DNA from 2 places in the Nonomuraea sp. NPDC050328 genome. Region 2 is predicted to be linked to the other one. Evidence: riboswitches for the same ligand, from Rfam matches in the RefSeq annotation. Region 2 holds a riboswitch; the other holds the start of a gene.
What was found. Region 2 has a riboswitch for cyclic di-AMP ahead of ACIBG7_RS14830 (CHAP domain-containing protein). Riboswitches for the same ligand answer to the same signal wherever they lie in the genome.
Positions count from the first base shown of each region.

Region 1: another riboswitch for cyclic di-AMP. It lies ahead of ACIBG7_RS42085 (hypothetical protein); the one in region 2 lies ahead of ACIBG7_RS14830 (CHAP domain-containing protein).

Region 1 covers NZ_JBITIW010000018.1:44,566-51,815, reverse strand. The annotation lists gene ACIBG7_RS42120 (DUF885 domain-containing protein) at 1-108, opposite strand, end outside; gene ACIBG7_RS42115 (DUF4032 domain-containing protein) at 131-1,330, shown strand; gene ACIBG7_RS42110 (roadblock/LC7 domain-containing protein) at 1,476-1,847, shown strand; gene ACIBG7_RS42105 (DUF4388 domain-containing protein) at 1,851-2,621, shown strand; gene ACIBG7_RS42100 (roadblock/LC7 domain-containing protein) at 2,654-3,034, shown strand; gene ACIBG7_RS42095 (hypothetical protein) at 3,034-3,405, shown strand; gene ACIBG7_RS42090 (alpha/beta hydrolase) at 3,461-4,324, opposite strand; gene ACIBG7_RS42085 (hypothetical protein) at 4,490-5,311, opposite strand; cyclic di-AMP (ydaO/yuaA leader) riboswitch at 5,502-5,637, opposite strand; gene ACIBG7_RS42080 (NADP-dependent oxidoreductase) at 5,828-6,778, shown strand; gene ACIBG7_RS42075 (DUF5302 domain-containing protein) at 6,894-7,097, opposite strand; gene ACIBG7_RS42070 (lactate 2-monooxygenase) at 7,147-7,250, opposite strand, start outside.
Region 2 covers NZ_JBITIW010000003.1:723,602-730,851, reverse strand. The annotation lists gene ACIBG7_RS14850 (GH1 family beta-glucosidase) at 1-531, opposite strand, end outside; gene ACIBG7_RS14845 (carbohydrate ABC transporter permease) at 528-1,358, opposite strand; gene ACIBG7_RS14840 (sugar ABC transporter permease) at 1,355-2,317, opposite strand; gene ACIBG7_RS14835 (ABC transporter substrate-binding protein) at 2,426-3,760, opposite strand; gene ACIBG7_RS14830 (CHAP domain-containing protein) at 4,097-4,813, opposite strand; cyclic di-AMP (ydaO/yuaA leader) riboswitch at 4,825-4,978, opposite strand; gene ACIBG7_RS14825 (aldo/keto reductase) at 5,282-6,097, opposite strand; gene ACIBG7_RS14820 (hypothetical protein) at 6,262-7,191, shown strand; gene ACIBG7_RS14815 (DUF6716 putative glycosyltransferase) at 7,188-7,250, shown strand, end outside.

The sequences.
Region 1 (7,250 bases), on a different contig from region 2:
GAGTCCGGCGGCCGAGAAGTCTCCCAGCGTGTGCTCGTGGCCGGGCGCGCCGAGCAGGGTCGCGGAGATCGGATTATGTGCGAAGTACCAGGTGAGAAACTCGTCCACATTTGCACCATATCCTGGTGCGATGGCACTCCAGATCACCGGCGCGCTGGGCGAACCCGACCTGATCCGCCTCCCGTGGCACCTGCCGCTCGCCGAGTGGCCGGAGCACCACCTGGTGGATCTCCCCCGCGGCATCTCCCGGCACGTGGTGCGGTTCGCGCGCGTGGGCGGCAAGGTCTACGCGATCAAGGAGATCAGCGAGCGGTACGCCAAGCGCGAGTACGGCCTGCTGTGGGACCTGGCCCGGCTGGACGCCCCGGCGGTGGAGCCGGTGGCGTACGTGACCGGCCGCGACGAGGGTCTGGACGCGGCGCTGATCACGCGCCACCTGCAGTTCTCGCTCCCCTACCGCGCGGTGATGTCGGGGACGTTGCGTCCCGACACGCTCACCAGGCTGCTCGACGCACTCGCGGTGCTGCTGGTCCGGCTGCACCTGGTCGGCTTCTACTGGGGCGACTGCTCGCTGTCGAACACGCTCTTCCGCCGCGACGCCGGGGCGTTCGCCGCCTACCTGGTCGACGCCGAGACCGGCGAGGAGCACCCGATGATCAGCGAGGGCCAGCGCCTGCACGACATCGAGATCGCGCACCTCAACATCTTCGGCGAGATGTCCGACCTGGAGGCGGGCGGCCTGCTGCACAAGGACGTGGACCCGCTGGAGACGGCCGAGGACATCGTCAACCGCTACCACCGGCTGTGGGCCGAGCTCACCTCCGACGAGATCATCGAGGAGGTGGACTGGCACAAGGTGGAGCAGCGCATCCGCCGCCTCAACCTGCTCGGTTTCGACGTGGCCGAGATGATGGTCCGCCGCAAGGTCGGAACCGGCCGGCTGATCGTGCGGCCGAAGGTGGTCGACGCCGGGCACCACCAGCGCCGCCTGCTGCGCCTGACCGGCCTGGACACCGAGGAGAACCAGGCCCGCCGGCTGCTCAACGACCTGGACGGCTTCCGGGTGGCCAAGGGGCTGCGGCACGAGGACGAGGCGGTCGTGGCGCACCGCTGGCTGGCGGAGATCTTCCAGCCGGCCATCACCGCGGTCCCCGACGAGCTGCGCCGCAAGCTCGACCACGCGCAGCTCTTCCACGAGGTGCTCGACCATCGGTGGTACCTGTCGGAGGAGGCGGGCGCGGACGTCGGACTCGACGCCGCCGTCAAGTCGTACGTGGCCAACGTGCTGGTCCACAAGCCCGACGAAAAGGCCCTGCTGCCCGAGGAATAACTCCCGTCCCAAAAAGACGATTTATCAACATAGATAGCAACTGGTTGGTCATTCTTGGCATCCGGGGCTAGAAACCCTCTCCCCCGGGACATGACGGGCCGCCGGGCCGCCTCGCGATCACGCCGAGCGCTCCTACGCTGACCCGGTGCTTGGACTAGACGACTGCCTCTCCGAGGTGATGGCCATCCCGGGTGCCATCGACGCGCTCGTTCTCGATCACAACAGCGGCATGGCCGTGGCCGCCGGCGGATCAGGCACCGACCCCGAATACTCCGCCGCCGCGCTGAGCGAGACGCTGCGCGTGATGACGGACGGCATAGCCCAGACCTCCTCCGGCGGCACGGTCCGGATCGAGGACATGATCGTGGTGAGCGACCGCGGCTACCACCTCTTCCGCCCGCTGGAGACCCGCTTCGACGGGCCTCTGGTCATCTATGTCCACCTTGACCTGGAGCGATCCAACCTCGCCCTGGCCCGGCACCTGCTGCACTCGATCTCCTCGCGGCTGGACATGTAGCCCGTGCCCGCGCTCGACAGCCTCCTGTCCGGACTGGCCCTCGAACGCGCCACCGGCGCGTTACGGGTCGGCCGGCTCGGCACGGTCTTCCTCAGCGACGGCCGGGTGACCTACATCGAGTGCTCCGCCTCGACCCGGCTGGAGGACGTGCTCACCGCCGACGGCCGGGTCACCGAGAACGCGTTGCGCCGCGCCCACAAGGACGGGGCCGCCTCGCTGGTCGAGCAGGGCCTGCTCACCCGGGCCGAACTGCAGTACTGCGCGCTGATCAGCACGATGGACGCCGCCTTCTTCCTGCTGCCGGCCAGGAGCGCGCGTCCCCGGTTCGTGCCCGGCGAACGGCACTGGCTGGGACCGCAATGGTATTTCGAGGTGGCCGGGCTCGTGCGCGAGTGCGGCCGGAGGAGGGCGGAGTTGGAGCGGGCCTGGTCCTCGACGGAGCTGGACAACGTCCCGGTGGTGCCCGTGCGGCGCCTGCCAGGGGATCGTGTCGTGCTCACCTCCCTGCAGTGGGAGCTCCTCGTGCAGGCCGATCGCGAGGCGACCCCGCTCGATCTGGCCCGGCGGCTCGGGCGCCCGGCCTACACGGTGCTGCTGGCCGTACGGCAACTGGCGGCCGCGGGGCTGCTGGTGCGGGTGGCGCCGGTGGCCGAACGGCCGTCGTTGCCGCGGCGGATCAAGACCGAACTGCCCGCCGAACCGGCGCAGCCGTACGAGCCGACCGACCTCGACGTGCTCCTGCGGCTCAGGAAGGCGTTGGAGGAGCTGGCGTGAGGATCCTCACCCGCAGAAGGAGGAGGCCGTCCATGGAGCTGCAAGAGGAGGTGCTCAAGGAGATGATCCTGCTCCGCGAGCGCACGCCGGACGTCACCGGGAGCATCGCGTGCACGGTCGACGGCATGACCATCGCCTGCGAGCCCGAGTGGGACGGCGCCGAGCAGACCGCGGCGCTCTCCTCGGCGCTGCTGGCCCTCAGCCGGCGGATGACCACCCTCGTCGGCAAGGGCGCCCTGGAGGAGACGCTGGTCTCCGGGAGCGCCGGCTACGCCGCGTTCTACGCGGCGGGCCCCACGATCGTCCTCGCAGTCGTCGCCGATCCGGGGGCCAACCTCGGTCTGCTGCGGCTGGAGGGCCGGAAAGCGGCGGCGAAACTGGCCGCCATCGCATCACGATCTGGAGGTAAGTGATGGCAGGCATGGACGTCTCCCTCAAGGAGATGATGGCCATCGACGGCGCGCTCGGCGCGGCGGTGGTCGACTACGGCAGCGGCATGGCCCTCGGCGTGCTGGGCGGCTCCAAGGAGCTCGACCTGCAGGTGGCGGCGGCGGGCAACACCGAGGTCGTCAAGGCCAAGATGCGGACGATCGACACGCTGGGCCTGAAGGACCACATCGAGGACATCCTCATCACGCTCGGCACGCATTACCACATCATCCGGCCGATGACCGGCCGCGGCGGCAAGGGCCTGTTCCTCTACCTCGCGCTGGACCGCAACCGCGCCAACCTGGCGCTCGCGCGGCACCAGTTGCGGGGCATCGAGGAGAAACTCGAGGTCTGAGCGCCCGTACGGCGGAGCCGCCCGGCCCGCGGGCGGCACCGCCGCGACCCCCGCTCTAGGCGGCGGTGAGCCGGGTGATCTCAGTGACGATCCGCTCCCAGAGCGGCCGGGGCAGATCGTGCCCCATGCCGGGAAAAGTGACCAGGCGGGCGCCGGGGATGGCCTCGGCGGTCGCCTGGCCCCCGGCGAGCTGGATCAGCGGATCCTGCTCGCCGTGCAGGACCAGGGTGGGCACGTCGAGCTTGGCCAGCCGTTCGGTACGGTCGCCCGAGGCGAGGATGGCGGCGAGCTGGCGGCTGACGCCGGCCGGGTCGTGGCCGCGGTCGAAGCTGAGGCCGGCGCGGCGGGCGATGCGTTCGGCGTCCAGCCCGAAGCCCGGCGAGCCCAGGACCTTCCAGGCCGTCAGGGCTCCGGCGATCGCCTCCTCGCGGGTGCGGGCGGGCGGCGACAGCAGGGCGGCGCTGGCCTCGGGAGTGGGTGGACCGGCCTTGCCCGGGGTGGACATGATCGAGGTGAGGCTGAGCACCCGGGAGGGGTGCGAGAGGGCCAGTTCCTGGGCGATCATGCCGCCCATCGAGGCGCCGGCCACGTGCGCGGCGGGCCAGCCCAGGGCGTCCATCAGCGCGGCGGCGTCGTCGGCGAGGTCGGACAGCAGGTAGGCGGGCTGGAACGGGGCTCCGGAGAGCGCGGCGGCCAGGTCGGGCGGGCCGGCCTCGTGCAGGTGAGTCGACAGGCCGACGTCGCGGTTGTCGTAGCGCACCACGTGGTGGCCGCGGTCGGCCAGCAGGGCGCAGAACTCGTCGTCCCAGAGGATCATCTGGGCGCCCAGGCCCATGATGAGCAGGAGCGGGCGGCCCTCGGGGGAGCCGAAGCTCTCGTAGGCGATCTCGATGCCGTTCGCGGGTACGGTCGTGGTCACGGGGAACAGAATGACATTCTGGTAGCCCGCCGTAAAGGGACCCCACCGCGAGGAGGGAGGGCCGCCGTGAAGAGACCCCTCACACATGCAGGAAAAGGAAGAGGCCCGGTGCCGTGAGGGGGATCACGGTGCCGGGCCTCTTCAGGAGGGGGGTTCGAGGAAGGTCTACTGGCGGACGAGCTTGCGCACGCGGTCGCGACCGAGGTACGCGCCGCCGCCGAGCACGGCCAGGCCGCCGACGAGCAGGACGCCGCCCCAGTTGTTGCCGTTGGCGTCTTCCTTGACCGCCATGGTCTTCAGGTCCGCGGAGGTGGCCTCCTTGGCCGGCTGCTCGGCCGGGACCGCGGCGGCGGCCACGACGGGCTCCTGGCCCTCGGGCTCCTGGTCCTTCTTCGGCTCGGTCTTCTTCACCAGCGGGATGGGCTTGGCCGGGTTGCTGTCCTTGCGGCCCCACGCGCCGGTGGAGAAGGCGACCGGGTGGTTCTTCTTGCCGACGCCGTCGCCCCACTTGGTGATGACGTACTGCACCTTGGCGTGGCCCTCGCCGCCGACGCCCTCGACCGAGAGCGAGCTGTCGTTGAAGGTGCCGCCCAGCAGGTAGGCGAAGGTCTTGGCGTCCAGGTCGAGCATGATGCCGCGGTTGGACGGGTTGCCGGGACCGCGGTCGCCGACGAAGAACGGGGCCTTCTTGCCCTTGTAGACGACGTAGCCCTCGGTGAACAGGGGCCAGCTCGGGCTCGCGGCCATGCCCTTCTGCATGGGCTTGCCGCTGGCCGGCAGGCCGGTGTCGCCGTTGCGGCCGGAGGAGTCGTCCCAGTAGTAGGACGCGGTGGTGGTGCCCTTGAGCAGGATCTGCTTCTGCTCCTGCTTGGCCACCGGAGTGAGCTGCACGGAGTCGGCGTGGGCGGGGACGGTCATGGCCATGAGGCCGGCCAGCGCACCGGAAGAGAGCAGGGTGAAAGCGCGCATGCCAAAACGGGCGGTCATGAAAAGCGAAAGTCCTTCGTGCGGAGACAGGGGCAGCGCCTGATCAATGAAGGGCGTAGCCGGGCAATAAGGGGATGCCGACGGTCGCTACGCGAGGCGCGAAAAGATCAGTTGGTGTTGCGGTGGGGTATCAGTACCCGAGTGCCGATACGGCGCGGCCGGAGAATCTGTCACGGTGCTGCACTGGCGGTTGTCCTCTCCATCTCGCCTACCGGGTTAGCTGACGGGTTCGGGCGTGGAGATGCCCTACCGACGATGCGTCGGATTCACCCCAGATAAGTGGGTCCCCGGTTCCCGCGCGGCGCGGGATTCGGCGTCTGCCCTGCTGAGCGGGCTCCTGACTCAATGGACATTAGGCCAAGAAACGGGCAAAAGCAAAACTAAACCCATGATTAGGGCAGAAGATCTACCTTGGATGCCCACGAAACTCCAGGTCCACCCCGCCTCCCGAGTGGCCGGAACGCCTTCGATTACATGGGTTTCATCCCCCTCAAATGCGATCATTGAGGAGGAATCATGAAAGCGGTGGCTATCACCCGATTCGGCGAGCGTCCTGAGGTCATGGAAGTGCCCGTTCCGACGCCTGGACCAGGGCAGGTCCTGGTGCGGATGTACGCCGCCGGGCTGAATCCCTTCGACTGGAAGGTCACCGACGGGCTGCTGAAGGACGTGGTCCCGCACGCCTTCCCGCTCGTCATGGGCAACGACGGCGCGGGCGTGATCGAGGCGGTCGGGGAGGGCGTCACCGAGCTGCGTCCGGGCGAGGAGGTCTACGGACAGTTCATGAGCCTGTCCACCGGGGGCGGCTCCTTCGCCGAGTTCGCCGTCGCCAAGGCCGGCTCGGTGGCCAGGGCGCCCAGGGGGCTCACGCTGAGCCAGGCGGCGGCGGTGCCGACGGCCTCGATGACCGCCTACAACCTGGTTAAAGAAGCGCGGGTGGACGCAGGGCAGACGGTGCTCGTCGTCGGCGCGACCGGCGGCGTCGGGCAGGGCGTGGTCCAGTTCGCCGACGCGCAGGGGGCCAGGGTCGTGGCCACCGCGACCGCGGACCTGGCTCCGCTGGTGCGTGAGCTGGGGGCCGACGAGGTGATCGACCACACCGCCTCACCCGTGGCGGACCAGGTGCGGGCGTTGCATCCGGAGGGCCTGGACGTGCTCTTCGACCTGGTGCAGGACGCGGGCGGCTTCGAGGCGGCCACCGATCTGCTGCGTCCCGGTGGCATGGCGCTGACCACCCAGGGCGTGGCGGACGTGGACGCGCTGGCCGAGCGGGAGGTGCACGCGGTCAACTTCCAGAACAGCGCGAGCGTGGTGCTGCTGGAGACGCTGGCCGACCTGCTGGACGCCGAGCGCTACCGGGTGCGGGTCGACGTGGAGGTGCCGCTCGACCAGGCGGCGGAGGCCGTGGCCCGCAACCGGGCGGGGCTGGCCAGGGGCAAGACCGTGATCAAAATAGCCGGGACATGACCAACGGAAAGTGTGAGCAAAGTCGCCCGAGCCCGGCGGGCAGCGAGGGCGAGCGAAGTCGCCCGGACATGACGAAGGGGTGTGGCCAGGGCCACACCCCTTCGGTCCGGGCGCATCAACCGCTCTTGCGCCGGAACGAACGCTTGTTGGCGGCCGGGCCATGGGCGCCATGGATCTTGGACGGATCCTTGCCCCTGCCACCGGCCTCCGCGCTGGCGTGCTGGTTACGCTTGGCCTCCAGCGCCTCGCGGAACTTGCGCTTCATCTCATCTTCCGGCGAGTCAGAGCTCGACTCGGGCTCAGCCTGGGAATCAGTCATGAGGACCTCCTGGTGTAGGGGACATCCGAAGTTTCCCACGAGCGCCCAGTCAGTGCGACATCGGGCCGCCGGTCACCAGGCCCGCGAGGTCGCCGGGACCGGAGTGGCCGGACAACGCGAGGGTGATGTCCAGCTCGCCCAGCAGGCAGCGCA
Region 2 (7,250 bases):
GTGCTCGCCGGAGGCGTAGCCGAGGAAGGCCGCGCACCAGGGCTCGTTGACCGTCGCCCAGGTGTGCACCCGGTCCTTGAGCGCGTCGTGCACCGCCTCGGCGTAGTCGGCGAAGCGGTAGGCGGTGTCGCGGTTCGGCCAGCCGCCGGCCTCCTCCAGCGCCTGGGGCAGGTCCCAGTGGTAGAGGGTGAGCCAGGGCTGGATGCCGTGCTCCAGCAGGTCGTCGGTGAGCCTGCGGTAGAAGTCGAGGCCCTTGGCGTTGATCCGCCCGGCGCCGTCGGGCTGCACGCGCGGCCAGGACACGGAGAAGCGGTAGGCCTTCAGGCCCAGCTCCGCCATGATCTGGACGTCCTCGCGGTAGCGGTTGTAGTGGTCGATCGCGACCTGCGCGTGGTCGCCGGCGACCACGCGGCCCGGCTGGGCGGTGAAGGTGTCCCAGATGGAGACGCCGCGACCGTCGGCCGTGGTCGAACCCTCGATCTGGTAGGCGGAGGTGGCGGCGCCCCAGACGAAGTTGGCCGGAAATTTCATGCCTTGACAGCACCTTCCATGATTCCGCCGACAATCTGGCGGCCAAACGCGACGAAAACCACGATGAGCGGAATGATAGACAGCGCGGTCCCCGCGAAGATCAATGTGTAGTTCGTGGCGAAACGCATGTTGAGCTGGGTGATGGCGATCTGCACCGTCGGGTTCTCCCCGGTCAGCACGATCAGGGGCCACATGAAGTCGTTCCACATGAGCATGAAGGTGTTGATCCCGAGCACGGCCATGCCCGGCCGTACCGCCGGGAGCACCACGCTCCACCACACCCGCAGCGTGGAGGCCCCGTCCACGCGCGCCGCCTCCACCAGCTCGTTCGGCACCGCCTGGGTGGTGTACTGCGTCATCAGGAAGACGCCGAAACCGTTGAGCAGGTAGGGCAGGATCACCGCCTGCAGCGTGCCGGTCCACTCCAGGCTGACCATCAGCCGGTAGAGCGGCACCACGCCCATCTGCTGCAGCGGCACCATCATGGTCAGCAGCACCGCCATCAGCAGGATCTTGCTGCCCTTGAAGCGCAGCCGTGCGAAGGCGAAGCCGGCCAGGGTCGAGATCAGCACGACCGAGACGGTCACCGTCGTGGCCACGATCATCGAGTTGAGCAGGCCGGTCAGGAACTTGGCGTCCTCGTGCTGGAGCACCGCCATGATGTTCTCGCCCAGGTTGCCGCCGGGCAGCAGCGGCGGAGGCACGGCCACCGCCTCGGAGTTGGAGCGCGAGGCGATGACGAGCATCCAGTACAGCGGGAAGACGGAGAGGATCACCGTGAAGGCCAGCATGACCCGCGTCATGACGGCCGGCTTCCAGTTCGTCACCTGATCCTCCTCACGAGCACGAAGTTGATCGCCGCGCCGACCAGGATCAGCAGGAACAACATCCACGCCGCGGCGGCGGCGTAGCCGTAGTCGAACTCGCGGAAGCCCTGCTTGACGATGAACATCGCCACCGTCTGGAACTGGCCCTGCGAGCCGCCGTCCACGTTGCCGTTGTAGAACGTCGTCGGCTCGGCGAACAGGGTCAGGCCGCCGATCGTGGAGTTCAGCACGACGAAGATCATCGTGGGCTTGAGCATCGGCAGCGTGATCTGCCAGAACTGCCGGCGGCGCGAGGCGCCGTCGATCGCGGCCGCCTCGTACAGGTCCTTCGGGATGGTCTGCATCCCGGCCAGGAAGATGATCGCGTTGTAGCCGGTCCAGCGCCAGTCCACCATCAGCGCGATGGCGATCCAGCTCGGCAGCCGCTCGGCCCGCCAGTTGATCGGCTCGACGCCGACCAGGCCGAGCAGCCAGTTGGCCAGGCCCCAGTCGCGCGCGAAGAGCTGGCTGAACACGATCGCCACCGCCACCACCGAGGTGACCAGCGGGAACAGCACGCTCATCCGGATCGCCAGCCGGAAACGCAGCCGCTTGTTCAGCGCGTTGGCCAGCATCAGCGCGATCAGCATCTGCGGCACGGTGGCCAGGAAGAAGATGCCCGTCGTGTTGGTGACGGCGTTCCAGAAGTCCTCGTCGGCCAGCAGCTTGGCGTAGTTGTCCAGGCCCGCCCACTCCGTGGTGCCGGCCAGGTCGTAGTCGTAGAGCGAGTACCAGAGCGTGAAGACCAGCGGGAACAGCCCGAAGGCGGCGAACAGCAGGAAGTAGGGGGAGACCAGCAGGTACGGCACGGCCTTGAGGTCGAAGGCGGACCAGCCCCGCCGGCCGGTGGAGGGCGTTCTGCGGCGCGAACCGCGGGGAGGCCGGTGGGCCGCGGGCGGCGGCGCCACGTTGAGGCTCATGGGAGACCTTTCCAGACGGGTCGGGAACGATCCGGTACGGCGGGGCGGCCGGGCCCCCGCTCGGCGAGTCGGCGGGCCGCGCCGCCGTACCGGAGTCCGGGATCTAGGTCAGCCCGCGGCCTTCACCGCGTCGTCCACCAGCTGCTGCCAGGCCTTGTCGTGCGGCACGGAGCCGTCGTCCATGCCCTGGATGACCGACTCGATGGCGTTCTTGACCTGGGCGTGCTTGACGCCGAGGAAGACCGGCTGGAGCGAGGCGGCGGACTTGGCGAAGATCTCGCCGGAGGGCGCGTTGTCGAAGAACTCGCTCTTGGCGCCCTGCACCTTCGGGTCGGCCTGGGCCTTGGTGTTGCTCGGCATGTTGCCGAACTCGGCGAAGACGTCGGCCTGGACGGCGGCGCTGGTCAGGTAGTCGGCGACCTGCGCGGCCTCCTTCGGGTGCTTGCTCTGCTTGGGCACCGCGAGCCAGGAGCCGCCCCAGTTGCCGCCGCCGCCCGGGACCGCGGCGACGTCCCACTTGCCCTTGCCGGCGTCACCGGCGTTGCCCTGGACCACGCCGAGCATCCAGGAGGGGCAGCCGAGGGTGGCGAAGGAGCCCTTCTGGGTGCCGGTCGCCCACTCGTCGGTGAAGTTGCGCAGCTTGGCGGTCAGGCCCCCCTGGCTCATCTTCTGGGCGAAGTCGAACGCCGTCCTGACCGCCGGGTTCTTGTCGACGATCAGGTTGTTGTCCTTGTCGAAGTAGGTGACGTTGCCGTTCTTGGCCGCCTCCTGGTAGAGCAGCACCTGGTAGAGGGTGTTGGTGCCGTCGGTGAACTTCGTGTCGGGCACCTTGGCCTGGAACTGCTGGCCCACCTTCATGAACTCGTCCCAGGTCGGCCACAGGGCGCTGACCTCGTCGCGCTCGGAGGGCAGGCCGGCCTTCTTGAACAGATCCTTGCGGTAGCAGAGGCTCATGCCGCCGATGTCGGTGCCGAGGGCGAAGACCTTGCCGTCGCCGGCGACGCCGTTCTCCCACTTCCAGGCGGGGAAGTCGGCCTGGCGCTTGTCGAGCCCGAACTCCTTCAGGTCGGCCCACCAGGCGCTGTTGGCCTTCGCCAGGCCCATGCCGCCCTCGTCGATGCCCACCACGTCGCCCGCGCCGCTGCCGGCCTGCAGCCACTGGATCATCTGGGGCCAGTACTGCTGCTCGAACTGGTCGGTGAGGTTCTCGTGCTTGATCTGGATGTCCTTGTGCTCGGCGTTCCACTTCTCGACCGCGGTCTTGTAGCCGAAGTTGGCGCCGCCGCCGAAGGTCTGCACGCGGATGGTGATCGGCTCGGCCTGCGCGGCGGGGGAGCCGGCGCCGCCGGTGGCCGCGGGGGTGGTGGTGCCGTTCGAGCCGCAGGAGACCAGCGCCATGGCGGCCAGGGCCGCGACCGCGCCGCGGCGCTTGCTGATGGTCATGAGGTCCTCTTTCGTGTGCGCCCGTGGGGGATTCGGGGGTGAGGCTTGGGAGCGCTCCCATGAAGAGTGGCCATGGTGGGCTCGCTCGTCAACGGGCTGAAACACAACCGTGACCGAGAGAGCGTTTTCTGGTTTCTTAAACGGATATGTCGGCATGAAGGGGACGGAGGGGATGCTGGGAGCGCTCCCATACTGGGTGTCGCGAAACACGCAAGAAACGCCCGCCCCTGGGGAGGGGCGGGCGTCTCTTGGGGAGGGGGTGCCCCTGGGAGGGGCGGGCGCTTCTGCGGTGGTCACCGGGAAGTGGAGGCGGCCCGGGGGACGGGCCGCGAGCTCCTACTTGCCGTACTCGGGGTAGCCGTAGCCGACGACCTGGGACTTCGGCCGGACACGCTGCTCGACCTTGCCGTTGCCGGTGTTGCCCTCGATCGTGGTGATCGTGCCGTTGCCGTTGTCCTTCTCGACGAAGCCCACGTGGGCGATGCCGTCCAGGCTCTTGCTGCCGGACCAGGAGAAGAAGACGACCGCGCCGGGCTTGGGCGTGGTGCCCCAGCGGTTGTTGTTCTTGAACCACTTGGCGTGGGTCACGGTGTAGGCGTCCCAGCCAACGGAGCTGCGGGCGCCGGTGTGCTCACCGACCCAGGACACGAACATCGAGCACCAGGCGGCGTTCAGGTAGGCCTTGGTGGAGCCGCCGTCACGCTTGATGGTCTCCTGGGCGCGCTTGGAGGCGGCGTACCAGTTCTGGAACTTGGTGCCTCCGCCACTGGAGTTCTCGCTCACGCCGATCTGCTGACGGGCGAGGCCGAGGACCTTGGTGAGGGACGGCTTGGCCGGCATGGCGGCCTTGGGTGCCGCGGCGGGCGCGGCGGGTGCTTCCTTGGGGGCGTTGAAGGCGAGTGCGGCGACCTCGGGGACGCCGCCGATCTCGGGCTTGACGGTGTCAGCGTGTGCGACGTGGGCGCCGAATCCGGTGGCCGCGAAGAGGGCGGCGCCGAGACCGGCGGAGACGAGCTGGGCCTTGGAAGGACGCACGCGACGGTGTTTTGCCATGAGGGAAAGGACACTCCTTGCTTCATGCCGCTTACCGGGTTAGCTGACGGGTTCGGACGTGAAGCTGCCCTACGGCGCGCCCCTGGCGGGGTCGGCGCCGATTCACCCCAGTGAGACTTTTGGGTCCCCGGTTCCGCACGGTGGCGGATTCAGCGGTCACAGGCGGGGGCCTGTGAGAGGTGGTCGGTCAAGGCAAGGAACGGATGGCCGTTCGTTTGCCGGGAGTGACCAAAAGGTAATACACGCGGCAAGGAGATTACAAATCTGTAAATGTCCGGGCAGTAAAATCGGCTGTAGATCAATAGCCGCCGATCTACGGAAAACCCCTGTGGGCAGGGCGATCGGGGAATCGGCCGGTTCGCCGGACCCCCATGAGTAGATCTTTTTCGGACCCTCCGCCAGCCCCTGACTTTACCTTTGCCGACGGCGTTCCCCCGGCCCGGGACCGGGGGAACGCAACGGCCGGGATCAGCCGAATTCGGCCGGGTCGGGACCCAGGCGCTTGCCGTTGTTCAGCGCGCCGATCGCGGCCATGTCCTCGGCGTCCAGGATGAAGTCGAAGACGTCGATGTTCTCCTTGATCCGCGACGGGGTGACCGACTTGGGGATCACCACGTTGCCGAGCTGGATGTGCCAGCGCAGCACGATCTGGGCGGGCGTGCGCCCGTGCTTCTCGCCCAGCGTGGCCAGCGCCCGCTCCTCCAGCAGCCCCCGGCCCTGGCCGAGCGGGCTCCACGCCTCGGTCAGGATGCCGTTGGCCTCGTGGAAGGCGCGCAGCTCGGTCTGCGGCAGGTTGGGGTGCAGCTCGATCTGGTTGATCGAGGGCACGATCTGCGTCTCGTCCATCAGCCGCTGGAGGTTCTTGACGGTGAAGTTGGAGACGCCGATGGCGCGCACCCGGCCGTCGTGGTACAGCCGCTCGAGCTCCTTCCACGCCTGGACGTAGAGGTCCTGCTTGGGCGCGGGCCAGTGGATCAGGAACAGGTCGAGCTGGTCGAGGCCGAGCCGCGCCATGCTCTCCTCGAACGCCTCCGCCACCCGGCCGTGGTCGTCGTTCCAGAGCTTGGTGGTGATGAAGAGCTTCTCGCGCGGCAGCCCGGAGTTGCGCACGGCCCGGCCGACGCCCTCCTCGTTGTTGTACAGCCGCGCGGTGTCGATGCTGCGGTAGCCCGCCTCCAGGGCCAGCCCGACCGCCCGCTCGGCGTCCTCGTCGGGCACCTGCCAGACGCCGTAGCCGAGCTGCGGAATCTGGACGCCGTCGGTGTTGAGCAGCAGTGAGTTCATGCATCTCATTGTTCACCCTGCGTTACCGATGGCGTCAGAGGGCCGGGTTAGTGTCGGGCCACGGTCGTCGGCCCGCGGGATCGCCCGTGCGGTTCCGTGAGGAGAGGGAGGCCCATAGCGTGTGGCCGGCCTGGGTGGAATCGCCACTCCAGATGATTTGCGCGGTGGAAGCCCACCACGCCGGCCTGCTCGGGCCCACGACGGTGATCGTGCCGCGGGCGGGCGTGCGCGCCCTGCGCGCCACCCGCGCCGAGCTCGCGCGGCTCGGCCTGCCTCTGGGGGTGGAGGTGGCCGAGCCGCGCGAACGTATGCCCAGCCGCCTGGGGGCGGTGGGCGACGCCTTCTCCGGCCGCGTGCAGGTGCGCTGGCTGACCTCGTGGCGGCCGGTGGTGATCGTGGACGACGGGCTGGCGACCATCCGGCTGCTGGAGCTGCTGGCCGCGGGTCCCGGCCGGCCGCTGGTCCGAGCCCGCGCGACGCCGGGCGTGGCCCGCCGTGCGCTGGGGCTGGCCGCCGGGCTGCGGCTGCACGCCGGCAAGCGCCGGGTGACGGTGTTCACCGCGCTGCCGGTGGAGGAGCGGCTGGCGGAAGCCGTACGATCCGCGGGGTTCGACGTGATCAGCCACGACTTCGCCTGGCTGCGGGCGCAGCCGCTCGACCGGCCTGGACCGCCGCAGCGCACCGTCGTGCTCGGCACCTCGCTGGTCCGCAACGGCCTGGTCCACCGCGACCGCTACCTCGGCTGGATCACCGCGCTGGCGGCCGACGAGCCCGTCGCCTACTTCCCGCACCGCCGCGAGGACCCGACCGACCTGGCGCTGCTGCGCGAGCGGCCCGGCATCACCGTGCACGAGCCCGGCATGCCCGCCGAGCTCAGCCTGCGAGGTCTGGGCGCCGAGCAGCGCGTGCTCAGCCTGCCCTCCACCGCGATCAGCTCGCTGCGCGTCCTGCTGAGCCCGCGCGGCGTCGCCGTCGAGCCGGTCGAGGTCCCCGACGACTGGTGGACCAGCCGCGCCGCACCCGACCTGCGCGACCATCTCACCCTCTCCGGGGGCCCGGCCTCCGGCCTCTCAGGAAGAGCCGCCCGACCGTGAAGATCCTGGCCGTCGCCGATTCCGACTCCTACCTGAAGTGGGCGGCCTGCCTCCTGGAC